DNA from 4 places in the Bradyrhizobium sp. USDA 223 genome. Region 3 is predicted to be linked to each of the others. Evidence: riboswitches for the same ligand, from Rfam matches in the RefSeq annotation. Region 3 holds a riboswitch; each other region holds the start of a gene.
The links. Region 3 has a riboswitch for cobalamin ahead of metE (5-methyltetrahydropteroyltriglutamate--homocysteine S-methyltransferase). Riboswitches for the same ligand answer to the same signal wherever they lie in the genome.
Positions count from the first base shown of each region.

Region 1: another riboswitch for cobalamin. It lies ahead of ABIA40_RS16500 (DUF1636 domain-containing protein); the one in region 3 lies ahead of metE (5-methyltetrahydropteroyltriglutamate--homocysteine S-methyltransferase).
Region 2: another riboswitch for cobalamin. It lies ahead of ABIA40_RS16435 (energy-coupling factor ABC transporter permease); the one in region 3 lies ahead of metE (5-methyltetrahydropteroyltriglutamate--homocysteine S-methyltransferase).
Region 4: another riboswitch for cobalamin. It lies ahead of ABIA40_RS16415 (TonB-dependent receptor); the one in region 3 lies ahead of metE (5-methyltetrahydropteroyltriglutamate--homocysteine S-methyltransferase).

Region 1 covers NZ_JBIYDR010000001.1:3,563,541-3,566,742, reverse strand. Annotated here, with positions in the region: gene ABIA40_RS16510 (cobyric acid synthase) at 1-272, opposite strand, end outside; gene cobO (cob(I)yrinic acid a,c-diamide adenosyltransferase) at 494-1,129, opposite strand; cobalamin riboswitch at 1,170-1,391, shown strand; gene ABIA40_RS16500 (DUF1636 domain-containing protein) at 1,486-1,860, shown strand; gene cobW (cobalamin biosynthesis protein CobW) at 1,857-2,906, shown strand; gene cobN (cobaltochelatase subunit CobN) at 2,906-3,202, shown strand, end outside.
Region 2 covers NZ_JBIYDR010000001.1:3,550,488-3,553,689, reverse strand. Annotated here, with positions in the region: gene ABIA40_RS16445 (cobyrinate a,c-diamide synthase) at 1-711, shown strand, start outside; gene cobA (uroporphyrinogen-III C-methyltransferase) at 708-1,439, shown strand; cobalamin riboswitch at 1,485-1,704, shown strand; gene ABIA40_RS16435 (energy-coupling factor ABC transporter permease) at 1,741-2,418, shown strand; gene cobF (precorrin-6A synthase (deacetylating)) at 2,465-3,202, shown strand, end outside.
Region 3 covers NZ_JBIYDR010000001.1:650,953-654,154, reverse strand. Annotated here, with positions in the region: gene metE (5-methyltetrahydropteroyltriglutamate--homocysteine S-methyltransferase) at 1-1,379, opposite strand, end outside; cobalamin riboswitch at 1,480-1,684, opposite strand; gene ABIA40_RS02600 (nodulate formation efficiency C protein) at 2,665-3,202, shown strand, end outside.
Region 4 covers NZ_JBIYDR010000001.1:3,546,659-3,549,860, forward strand. Annotated here, with positions in the region: gene ABIA40_RS16415 (TonB-dependent receptor) at 1-1,792, opposite strand, end outside; cobalamin riboswitch at 1,905-2,108, opposite strand; gene ABIA40_RS16420 (histidine phosphatase family protein) at 2,181-2,753, shown strand; gene cobT (nicotinate-nucleotide--dimethylbenzimidazole phosphoribosyltransferase) at 2,760-3,202, opposite strand, start outside.

The DNA of each region.
Region 1 (3,202 bases), 2.9 Mb from region 3:
ACCACGACTTGCGCGCCGACATCGGTCTCGGGCTTGAGCAGCACCGGGTTCATGTCGGTGTGCGGCTCGACACCGGCGGCGAGCGCCTGCAGCGCCTGGGCGCGGCCGATCTCGCCGCCGTCGACCGTGACCGCGGCGTTGTTCGACATGTTCTGCGGCTTGAACGGCAGCACCCGCAGACCGCGGCGCGTGAAGGCGCGCGCGAGGCCGGCGACGATGAGCGACTTGCCCACGTCCGAGCCGGCCCCCTGGATCATCAATGCGCGTGCCATCGATATCTTTTAAAGCGAAATGGGATTGAGTTGAATCAAGCAGCTGCGGGCTCGGTGCACCTCTCCCGCTTGCGGGAGAGGTCGTGCCGAAGGCACGGGTGAGGGTTTTCTCCTCTTGGGGGCTCTCGATTGCGGAGATACCCTCTCCCCAACCCTCCCCCGCAAGCGGGGGAGGGAGCATACCTCTCTTGGCGCAGCATTAGAATCCAATCTCATCAGCATCAAAACTCGACGCCGGCTTGCGCCTTGATGCCGGAACGGAAGGGATGCTTGACCAGCGTCATCTCGGTGACGAGGTCGGCGATCTCGATCAGCTCGTCCTTGGCGTTGCGCCCGGTGAGCACGACATGCGTCATCGCAGGTTTATGCGTCGTCAGAAACTCGACGACCTCGGCGATATCGAGATAGTCGTAGCGCAGCGCGATGTTGATCTCGTCGAGCACGACCATGCGCAGCCGCTCGTCGAGGATCAGCTCTTTGGCCTTCTCCCAGCCGGCGCGTGCGGCGGCGATGTCGCGGGCGCGGTCCTGCGTCTCCCAGGTGAAGCCTTCGCCCATCGCGTGGAACTGACAGAGGTCGCCGAAATGGCCGGTGAGCAGTCGCCGCTCGCCCGTGTCCCAGGCGCCCTTGATGAATTGCACCACCGCACAAGGGAAGCCATGCGCAACGCAACGGACGATCATGCCGAAGGCCGAGGAGGATTTTCCCTTGCCGGCGCCGGTATGGACGATGATCAGGCCCTTTTCGCCGCTCTTGGTCGCCATGATCTTGTCGCGGGCGGCCTTCTTCTTCGCCATTTTCTGGGCATGCCTGATGTCGGTTTCCTCGGCTGTTTGGGTATCCGGTTCAGATGTCATGGGACCCGGTCCTTCGGCTTGACAAGTGGCGGCCACCGGCAAATGGTGGCCCGGCGTTGGTTCCTGTCCTATGACAGGCGAAGAGGGAATGCGATAGGGTCCGAATCGGCAAGATCTGGATCCAAACTGCAGCCGCCCCCGCGACCGTGACCGGAGAGATGCCCGAAGCCACTGATTCCTTACGGAATCGGGAAGGCGGGGATCGAAGGGCCAAAACCCTGCTCCGCAAGCCGGGAGACCTGCCAGCGCGGACGAGTTTTGGACCGGCGGACGGGGTGTTCCGCGACGGGGAAGCGGGCCTTTCTGGAGAATGGTCCGTGCGCCTCATCGCCTCCCGCTGTTATCTGGAAGAGGCGATGACCGTCACACTTCATGTCTGCATCACCTGCCGCGCCGGCCAGACGCTTGGCGAGGGCGAGACGACACCCGGCAAGCGCCTGCATGGCGCGATCCTCGAGGCCGGCGTGCCCGAGGGCGTCAGCGTGGTTCCCGTCGAATGCCTGTCGGCCTGCAGCCAAGGCTGCTCGGTCGCGCTCAGCGCGCCCGGCCGCTGGTCCTATGTCTATGGCCGCCTGTCCGATGCGAATGCGCAGGACGTGGTCGCGGGCGCTGCGGCCTACGCGGCGGCGCCCGACGGAATCGTGCCATGGCGCAGCCGTCCCGAGATCTTCCGCAAGCAGTCGCTTGCCCGCATTCCCCCCATTGCCGTCGTGCCGGAGGCCGCTGAATGAACTCGCTCGCAAAAGTCCCCGTCACGGTGGTCACCGGTTTTCTCGGTTCCGGCAAGACGACGCTGATCCAGCATCTGCTCAGCAATGCCGGCGGCAAGAAGCTCGCGGTGCTCGTCAACGAGTTCGGCAGCGAGGGCGTCGACGGCGAGATCCTGAAGTCCTGCGCCGATGCGAACTGCCCGGAGGAGAACATCGTCGAGCTCGCCAATGGCTGCATCTGCTGCACCGTCGCCGACGATTTCATTCCGACCATGGAGCAATTGCTGGCGCGGCCGGTGCGGCCCGATCACATCCTGATCGAGACCTCGGGCCTGGCGCTGCCAAAGCCGCTGCTGAAGGCGTTCGACTGGCCGGAGATCCGCTCGCGCATCACGGTCGACGGCGTGATCGCGCTGGCCGACGCCGAGGCCGTCGCGGCCGGCCGCTTCGCGCCGGATCCGGCTGCGGTGGAAGCGCAGCGCGCGGCGGACGACAATCTCGATCACGAGACGCCGCTGTCGGAGGTGTTCGAGGACCAGATCGCCTGTGCCGATATCGTGCTGCTGACCAAGGCCGACCTTGCGGGCGCGGCCGGAATCGAAGCCGCAAAGGCGGCGATCACCGCCGAGATGCCGCGCCGCGTGCCGATGCTGCCCGTCACCGACGGCGCGATCGACGCGCGCGTCATCCTCGGCCTCGGTGCGGCGGCCGAGAATGATCTCGCCGCGCGGCCCTCGCATCACGACGGCGAGGAAGAGCATGAGCATGATGATTTCGCCTCCGTCGTGATCGACCTTCCGGAGGTGGCGGATATCGAGGCACTGGTTGCCTCCGTCCAGAAGCTGGCGCGCGAGCAGAACGTCCTGCGGGCCAAGGGCTACATCGCGGTCGCGGGCAAGCCGATGCGCCTGTTGCTGCAGGCGGTCGGCGAGCGGGTGCGCCATCAGTTCGACAAGCCTTGGGGCGCGGGTCACAGGCAGTCCAAGCTCGTCGTGATCGGCGAGCATGGCGATATCGACGAGGCCGCGATCAAGGCGGGACTTGGTCTTTCAGGGTCTGGCATCTGATGCACGTCGTCTTCCGCGAGAGCCGCGGTCTCGAGGAGACCGCGACGCCAAGAGACATCGGCCAGGACCCGGCCGATCTCGTGGTGCTCTCGTATTCGGATTCCGATTTGGCCGCGTTCGCGGCCGGCTGGCGGCGCGGTCGGGGCAGCCTGCCGTCGCTGCGGCTCGCCAATCTCGCTGAGCTGCGGCATCCGCTATCGGTCGACACCTATATCGAGCGCACGCTGTCGCGCGCGCGGGGCATATTGGTGCGCCTGATCGGCGGAGAGTCTTATTGGGCGTACGGGCTTGCGGCG
Region 2 (3,202 bases), 2.9 Mb from region 3:
GAGATCGGCAAGCTGATCGACGAAGCCGCGCGCTTTGTCGCCGAGCACGTCGATCTCGATGCGGTGCTCCACTCGGCAGGCAAATGGTCGCCGCAAGCTGTGGCGAACGGCTTGAACGTGAGGCCGCCCGGCCAGCGCATCGCGCTGGCGCGCGATGCGGCGTTCTCGTTCGTCTATCCGCATATGCTGGAAGCCTGGCGCGCGGCGGGCGCCGAGATCGTGCCGTTCTCGCCGCTGGCCGATGAAGTGCCCGACGCGAGCGCCGACGTGTGCTGGCTGCCCGGCGGCTATCCCGAGCTTCATGCAGGAAAGATCGCGGGCAATGCGCGCTTTCGCAGCGGACTGCGCGCTTTCGCCGAGACGCGGCCGGTGCATGGCGAATGCGGAGGCTATATGGTGCTGGGCGCAGGCCTGACCGACGCCGACGGTATCCGCCATGAGATGACAGGGCTGCTCGGCCTGGAGACCAGCTTTGCCAAGCGCCGCATGCATCTCGGCTATCGTCTTGCCGAACTGGCCGCGCCGATGCCGGGGCATAAGCCTGGCGCGCGCCTGCGCGGCCACGAGTTCCACTATTCGACCATCCTCGCCCAGCCCGATACGCCGCTCGCGGTCGTGCACGACGCCACCGGCGCGGTCATTGCCGAAACCGGCTCGCGCCGTGGCCATGCCACCGGCACGTTCTTCCATCTGATTGCGGAGGACCGGTGAGCGGGTTTGTCTCTTTCGTTTCCGCCGGTCCGGGCGATCCCGAGCTCCTCACGGTGAAAGGCGCCACGCGGCTGCGCGAGGCCGACGTCGTGCTTTATGACGATCTTGCCTCCGGCGCGATCCTCGATCTCGCCCGGCCCGGCGCCAATCTCGTCGCGGTGGGAAAGCGGGCCGGGCGTCCTTCGACCAAGCAGCACCACGTCAACCGTCTCCTGGTCGACTATGCCGCAACAGGCGCGCGCGTGGTGCGGCTTAAATCCGGCGATGCCGGCATTTTCGGCCGGCTCGAGGAGGAGATCGAGACGCTGCGCGAAGCCGGCATCGGCTACGAGATCATTCCCGGCGTCACCTCCGCCTGTGTCGCCGCCGCCCAGGCCGGCATTCCCCTGACCCGCCGGCATACCTCCCGCCGGGTGCAGTTCATCACCGGCGCTGACGTCACGGGCGAGCTGCCGCCCAATCTGAATTGGGCGGCGATGGCCGATCCAGAGGCCACGACCGTGGTCTATATGGGCCGGCGCACCTTTCCGGCGCTTGCCGCAAAATTGATCGCGCACGGCCTCGCTCCCAGCACCCCGGCGCTATTCGCCGAATCCCTCGGGCGATCTGACGAACGATTGGTCCGCACCACGATTGCCGAGCTCGCCGAGCAGCTTGGGCGCGGCGGCGCCGCTTCCACCGCCGCCGTCATCCTGTTCGGTGCGCTGGCGGGAGAATATCCGGCATGAGCGCTCCGGCAGCGGTTCGCCCCTTGACGCCCGCGATGCGAAAGGGGCACACAAGAGAGGCATGGTGCTCGACGCGGCGCAAAGCGCCGGAGCATAATCGGGAATGGGGATGGGCGGACCCAGTTGCGGCGCCCCAAACCCCAGCCGCCCCCGCGACTGTAAGCGGTGAGGGGCTCCGAACCGCCACTGGACCGCAAGGTCCGGGAAGGCCGGAGAACCCAGTGAACCGCGAGCCAGGAGACCGGCCGTGCACGTATTGAGGCCAAGGCCGTCGGGTGTGACGGCAGGAAGGAATTGAGCCATGCATATCGAACCCGGGATCGTGACGGGCGCCAAGCTCGTGTTGAGTTACGCGACCGGCATCGCCGCAGGCGGCGTTGCCTTGAAGCTCGCGGTCGAGACCGTGCGCGAGCAGGGCGCCGGCTCTTTCGCCGCGCGGACACTGGCCACCACCGCTCTCGTCTTCGTCTTCTTCGAGATCCTGCCGCACTTTCCGGTTGGGGTATCAGAGGTGCACTTCATCCTTGGCTCGACCTTGTTCCTGCTCTTTGGTGCTGCGCCCGCCGCCTTCGGCCTCGCAATTGGCCTGCTGCTTCAGGGCATGCTGCTGGAGCCAGTCGATCTGCCGCAATACGGCATGAACGTCACCACGCTGCTGGTGCCGCTGTTCGCGATCCAGGCGATCGCCACGCGGATCATTGCCCGCAACACCGCCTATGTCGATTTGAAATACGGTCAGGCGCTGGCGCTTTCGACGACCTACCAGGCCGGCGTGATCGCATGGGTGGCGTTCTGGGCGCTCTATGGCTCCGGCTTTGCGATCAGCAACCTCGCCAGCATTGCGACGTTCGCTGCCGCTTATGCGCTGGTCATCGTGATCGAGCCGCTGGCCGATCTCGCCGTGCTGGCGCTGGCGAAGTCGCTGCGTGGCGTCACCGCGCCCGGCCTCGTCACGCCGCGCCTTCACAACGCGGCCTGAGAGACAAGCGAAAGGGCGGCCGCCGTGGCCGCCCGTCGCGCTCGCGATGCTCACGCTCTCCCTGATAGGCATCGGTTGCGGCGATCCCGAGCAGCTCACGCGCGCCGCGACCCGCGCCATCAACGCGGCCGATCTCATCCTGATCCCGCGCAAGGGGACTGCGAAATCCGATCTCGCCGATCTCAGGCGAACGATCTGCGCCGGTGTGCTCACCAACAAAACGACACGCATCGCCGAATTCGACCTTCCCGTGCGCGATGCGACCGAGTCGGACTACCGCAAGGGCGTAGACGATTGGCACGATGCGGTGGCCGCGACCTGGTCGCAGACGATCGCTGGGCATCTCGAAGATGAGGGCAAGGTCGCGCTGCTGATCTGGGGCGATCCTTCGCTCTATGATTCTTCGCTGCGCATTGCGCGGCGGTTGAATCCGTTGCCGACAATCGAAGTCGTGCCTGGGATCACCTCGATCCAGGCGCTGTGCGCGGCGCATGCGCTGCCGCTCAACGACATCGGCGAGCCGTTCCTGGTCACGACGGGGCGGCGCTTGCGCGAAGGCGGCTGGCCGCAGGGCGTCGATACCGTCGTCGTGATGCTCGATGGCGGCACGGCGTTCCAGTCGCTCGATCCGGCCGGGCTTCACATCTGGTGGGGGGCCTATCTTGGCATGCCCGATCAGATCGTCATGTCCGGCGCGCTGGCTGAACTGGGCGCGCGCATTGCCGCCGTGCGGCAGGAGGCGCGCGAGCGGCACGGCTGGATCATGGACAGCTATATTCTCAAA
Region 3 (3,202 bases):
CTGGTCTGCGGAAACGATCCGATTGTCGTGGTGGGAAAAGCTGGTAGTCCAAAGCGCGCCCTTTGGATCTCGGAACGACGGGCAAATGGGCTTGCGCGCCTGCGCATCGTCTGGTCGATCGCCCTCATCCGGGTAGCGACATTGGCATCATGGATCTTCGGCGAAGTCCGGCGGGCAGTCGCAGCGCATTCCGAATCGGCAAGAGCGAGCCCAACATTTTGGTCGCCAGCGAGTGCTCGCGCCAGGATCGCAAGCTCACGCATCTTCTGAACAGAGAAAGCAAGCCAGCTCTTGACGTCGGACGTGAGCCCGGTCTCGAGTTCAACATCGACCGGCACGTGAAGCAGCGAGCAGGATGGAGCGAGCTGTACACGGTGCTTGCCGAGCTTCGCAATCGCGGGCTCCAGCCGCTGACGAAGGGACGACAAGTTCGACCGCCATACATTACGGCCGTCGATGACCCCGAGCGACATGACGAGATCACTTCGGCCGACAGCGACGATCTTATCCAACAACTCTGGCGCTCGAACTAGATCAAAGTGCAGACCGGAAACCGGGAGGCTCAATGCGGTATCCAGATTGTCGCCTAGCTCGCCGAAATAGCTGGCAACCATGATCTTGATAGCCGGTCCCTCCTTTGCGAACCGGTTATAGGCATGTAGCAATGATTTTCGCACCGCTTCGTCCAGATCAAGGACCAGGCAGGGCTCGTCAAACTGAACCCAACTTGCCCCTCGTTCGGCCAATTCATGCAGAACGTCGATATAGACCGGTATCAAATCATCCAGTAGGGAGAGGGGCTGGAACGCGCTATCGGCACTCTTACCGAGCTTTAGGAATGTGACGGGCCCGATCATGACAGGGCGGGTTTGAAAGCCTAGAGCCTTTGCTTCCACATACTCTTCAATTGGTTTGCGAGAGCAAAGTCTGAACCCCTGTCCCTTGTAAAACTCGGGAACCATGTAGTGGTAGTTGGTATCAAACCACTTAGTCATTTCCTGCGCGGGTGCGCCAGACCCCCGCGGGCCCAGACCGCAACTCGCATCCTGATCGTCGCATTGTGATCCGCGAGCCATGGCGAAGTACGTCTTGAGGGAAACGGATTCTCCTTTCGAGGCGTAGATCTCCGGGATAGCGCCAACCATGACACTTGTATCGAGCACCTGATCATACAGCGAGAAGTCATTCGACGGAATGACCGTGACGCCGAGAGACTTCTGACGAGCCCAGTTCGCTGCGCGCAGGCCGGATGCGTCCTCGAGCAATTGCTGTTCGCTGATCTTTCCGGCCCAGTAGCTTTCAAGAGCGAATTTGAGCTCACGCCTTGGACCGATGCGTGGCGTACCGAGCGTAGCAACCGGAAGAGAGAGAAGAGACATAGTGTTAACCCCTGTTGGGGACAGAGGCCATGGCGGACGCAGGCAGAGGAAGTCGCGCGCGCGACGGCTGCTTGGCGCACCACCGAGACACCCCGCCCGTGGACCAATCTATCGTCGGGGCAGGTCTCCTGGCTCGCTGGCTCATCGCTGCTGTCCGGCCTTCCCAAAGCCGTGCGGGCTTCAGTGACATCGTTGGACAGTAGCTCGCCGCTCACAGTTGCGGGGGCAGCGCCGGCATTTGGACCGGCTTCCCTCTTAGCTCCGGATCAAGTGGGATTCGGAGAACCTCGACGAGCTTGGATTATCGGCAGGAGGACTCTTCCGTCAACCTCTCAGATTATGTGCCACGCTAATCTGCGACATCTACTAGGCGAATGACCGTCCATCTCTATGATTCTCTAAACAGAGCTATCGCAATCAGAGATGTCCTTGTCGGATGTCGGAGTGCGACTCGGAGCTGCCTTGAGGCGACGCCGCCCGCCCCATCAATGAAAGGGACAAAACCAGCCCGCGTAGCGGCGATTACCGCCGTTTCGAGCAGAATGCATTCGATGCGGCTTCCGATTTCCAGCGGTTCGCCCAGCACATTCGCTGGCCAGCTATTTTCTCGACTAGAGGATCCCCATTGAACACGTCAAGGCAGGAGGCGCAATCTAGCAACATACGCGGCGAGCAGGTTGATTTTCGTGCCAGCCAGACTTCTCGGCTCGTATCGCCAGCCATCATGTAGGCCGAACGCCGACGGCAACTTTAGCGAACCACCCGGTTCAATGACGGCAAACACACCGTCGAATCTCATCAGGCACTTGGCATCGAGGCGTTCACCTCTTCCGCAAACTATCTGTGCGGGACAAGGATGCACAAACTACGGCCGATACACTGAATGGAAACATCGAAACGTGCGCAGGTCGGAAAGTCGACAATAGGGACATAAAACCCGTGCAAATCTCCGCCTGCTGCCTGGCACGAAGAATGCAAGCCCCTCGACATGCCCAGTCTCTTCTGCTGGGGATGTCCAGCTCAGCCAATTGACGCTGTCGCTGGCTATGGAAGTTAGCGGCGCGTGACATAGAGGGGAGCGCCTGCCCGCGCGGGACAGCCGCGGGTGCCCCGTCGCGTCTCCGTAAACTTCTTGCGCTCGCTCATAGCAGGTTCAAGGTTGCCCGCCTTGAAAGATGTACGGATGAACCGTGATAGGCCGAGGGTCATGAAGAGAATGTCAGGAAGACCCGCGCTATGGCTTCGCCTGGGCGGACTTCTAATCTGCCTAGCCTGGCCGGCTGCCATGAGTAACACTATTCGCGCCAGCGACAACCCACTTGTCGAAAGACTCAAGTCAACGTGGCGAGCGCAAGATGGTGAGACGATAGAACAAATCATCTCCAATGTCTCGAAGGTGGCACAGTTCGTCCCTCAGATGTGGGGGGTCGCTGAACTTGGCGAAAACGACCATGTTTTCGTTTCGTGGACCAGGCACCGAGACAACAAATCAGACGAACAGTACGCTATCACCTGGAAAGTCGCGCTCGACGGTACGATTGAGCTTGCGTCAACCTATGCGAAGCCGATGGAATTGGGCTGGCGTGCCCTAGCGCTCTCGCTGATCGCCAAAGAAGTCGCAGATGGTGAAAGGGACGCAAATCTTAGCTTTCTGCATGATCCAAGTAACTTCAACTTTGTGACTACGCCGCAAGGCCGGCTCGGCGATCTTCTGCGGCAGGGCCGATGCACTATCATTGAACCTGTTGGGGTCGACTACTTACCCAAGCAGAATGACAAGCCGAACGAGAAAGGCGATCTATGGCGCATTCTGCTCTTGGTGA
Region 4 (3,202 bases), 2.9 Mb from region 3:
TGTCCCAGAACAGGTGCTTGACACCGGTCTCATAGGTGCGCGCGGTGGTCAGATCGAGCGGCTGGGTGGGCGAGAGCAGGAAGATGTTGTTGGCTGCGACGTCGGCGCCGGTGGCGTATTGGCTGAAGAAGGTCAGGCCGGGAAAGGCCTCCCAGGTGTAGCCGATGCGGCCCGTCACCGGCGCCCAGTCTTTCGTGAACGGGAAGCCCGCCTTCACGATCCCGTTCTTGTCGGTCGAATTACGGTCGAGCCCGATATGCTCGACGCGGAGGCCGCCGATCAGCGCGAAGCTGCGCGTCAGCTTGAGCCTGTCCTCGAATGACAGCGCCTCGTTGTCGATGCGTGCGGTCTGCTGCTGCGTCGTGAGCAGGCCGTAGAAACCGCGGTTGGGGTCGACCAGCGAAACGGAATCGCCGGGAAAGTTTGCCGCGCCGGGCCTGACGAAATCGAGATAGCTCGACGACAGCGTCGTGACCAGCCGGTTATCGAAGCCCGCAATATTTGTATCCCAGATCAGGTCGGTGATGTTGCCGACCAGCCGCTGGCTGTGGGCGACATAGAAACGCTCGCGATCGACCAGGTTCGTGGTGGAATTGAACGCCTCGATCTCGTTATTGAACCAGATTCGTTCCGCGCCATAGCCATAGGCCTGACTTTTCAGCGTGAGGTCAGGCGCGAGCTTCAGCTCGAATCCGCCACGCAGCCACACTTCCTGCGCCACGTTGCGGTTATCGAGAACGTTGTAATTGGTGTTGAAGGTGCGATCGTCGATGGTGACGGCACCGAGATTCGTTCCGTTGTAATTCGAGACGTAATTGCCGGAGACGATCCCCGTCGTCGCGTGCGAACCGCTGAAGGCGACCGGCACCAGCGGCGCGCCCCAATAGGCCTTCGAGCGGTCTTCACGATATTCGACCGCACCCCAGATCCTGAGGCTGTCGGAAACACGGTAGTTGAGCTGGCCGGACGTGCCGAACGTCTTGACATTGGTGTCGTCGGCAAAGCCGTTGAGCGTGGAACGGCTGATGTCGAAGCGATAGTCCAGCCCCTGCACATTGGCGCTGCCACCGGAGCCGTAATGGGCGCGGAACGAATTCAGCGAATCCCAGGAGAAATTGGCCTCGTTGCTGACAGGTCCGGTGCGAGGCTGCTTAGTGACGAAATTGATCGCGCCGCCGGCGGCGCCCTCGCCCGAGATCAGCGAGGCCGGGCCCTTGAGGAATTCCACCGCCTCCAGATTGGCGGTATCCACGATCCGCGAGGTCATGTTCTGCGGACCGATCTTGATGCCGTTGTAGAGCGTGTTGATCTGGCTGTTGGTGAAGCCGCGCATGGAGAAGGCGGAAGGTTCGGCCGGGTTGTCGCCGGAGCTGACGCCGACGGCGCCCTGCGCCACCTCGGACACGGTGCGATAGCCCTGCTCGCGCATCGTTTCGGCGGAGATCACCTCGACGGTCGCGGGCGTCTGCCGCACCGTCAGGCCGAGCCGCGATGCGCTTTCGGCCACGGCATTGGTGTTGAGGGGCGTCTGCACCGTCGAATCCGGCACGACGGGTTTTGGCGCGGCGGATACAGCCGCCGGCCTGCGCGCTGCTGCGCGACGCGCGCTCTGCGCCGCTCCTGCTGCCTGTTTGGCCGGCTTGCGCGCCTGGGCGGGCGATACCTCGATGGGTGGCAGGGACTCCCGGGCCTGCTGCGCCAGAGCGGCAGGCGGACCAAGAGCGGCGAAGGACGTGAACGCGGCGGAAACCAGCAGGACGCGGCGCGGTCGTGCGATACGGATGGAAGACACAGGTCAAAACCTCGGTATGACGTCAGTGGCACGTCACAGCGAACGAGGTTTCACCTTCGGCTTTAGCCGTCCGATGAAGCCGAATGTCTGTACTCCCCGACCGACATCTTCGCGTGTGACCACGGCTGACGGCAGGTCTCCTGGCTCGCGGGTCGTAACCGCTTCGTCGCCTTCCCGGGACCGAGGACCCAGTGGCTCGTGACGAAGGATTCACCGCTTACAGTTGCGGGGGCAGCCGCGGCATTGGGGACAATTTTCCCCGCACCGCATTCCCTTTTCATTCCCTCTCGGGAAAACCGTCGCGAGCATCTAGGATTACCACCAAGACAGAGTCAATGTGCCAGTTGCGGCGTTGGGGCCACAGCAACCAACTTCCCTGGAGATGAGCATGGAAGGCGAGACCTTCCTCTGGTTGATCAGGCATGCGGCCGTCGCGGGCGTGCCCGGGACGATCCATGCGGCCGATGCGCGGCCCGACCTCGGCGATCACGCCACATTGGCGGCCCTGAGGCGGCGCTTGCCCGCGGATGTCGCCGGATATGCCAGCCCGTCGCGGCGCACGGTCGAGACGGCGCGCGCGCTGGGACTCGAACCGGAGCTGGTCAGCGAATTCGGCGAGCAGGATTTCGGCGACTGGACCGGCCATCGGCATGACGAACTCGCCGCGACCGGCGGCGAGGCCTACGCGCAGGTCTGGCGCGATCCCGCGCACGGGCGGCCGCCGAATGGCGAGAGCTTTGCGGATCAGGTCGCCCGCGTCCGCCTGGGCCTGGCGCAGATTGGCGCAGGCTCCGCGGCGCTGGTCGTTCATTCCGGGACCATTCGGGCCGCGCTTTGCATCGCGCTCGATCTCACACCGGAAGCTGCGCTGCGCTTCGTGGTCGATCCGCTGTCGCTGACCCGGATCGACCGGCTCGCGGGCGGCTGGCGTGTCGTCTCGGTCAACCAGCGCGTGGCTTGAGCCGCATCAAGACGGCCGATCCGGCACGTTGGCCTGCGCGAACGTCGCCATGCCGTTGTGAAGTGCGCAAGCCGAGCGGACCAGCGGCAGCGCGATGGCGGCACCCGATCCCTCGCCGAGCCTGAGATCGAGGCTGATCAGCGGCTGCACATTCAGCGCGCGCAACACCAGCCGATGTCCCTGCTCGGCCGATTGATGCGAGGGCAGCAGGAATGGCTGGCAGGGCGGGTTGAGGCGCGCCGCCGCCAGCGCCGCCACCGAGACGATGAAGCCGTCGATCAACACGGGAATGCGGCGTTGCGCGGCCGCGATGATCGCGCCCGAGATCGCCGCGATCTCGAGGCCGCCGACCGCGCACAGGATCTTCTCGGCCGCGGCTCCGGCGACGCCGTGGCGCGCGATCGCCGCATCGATCACCCGCGCCTTGTGCGCGCGGCCGGCCGCATCGA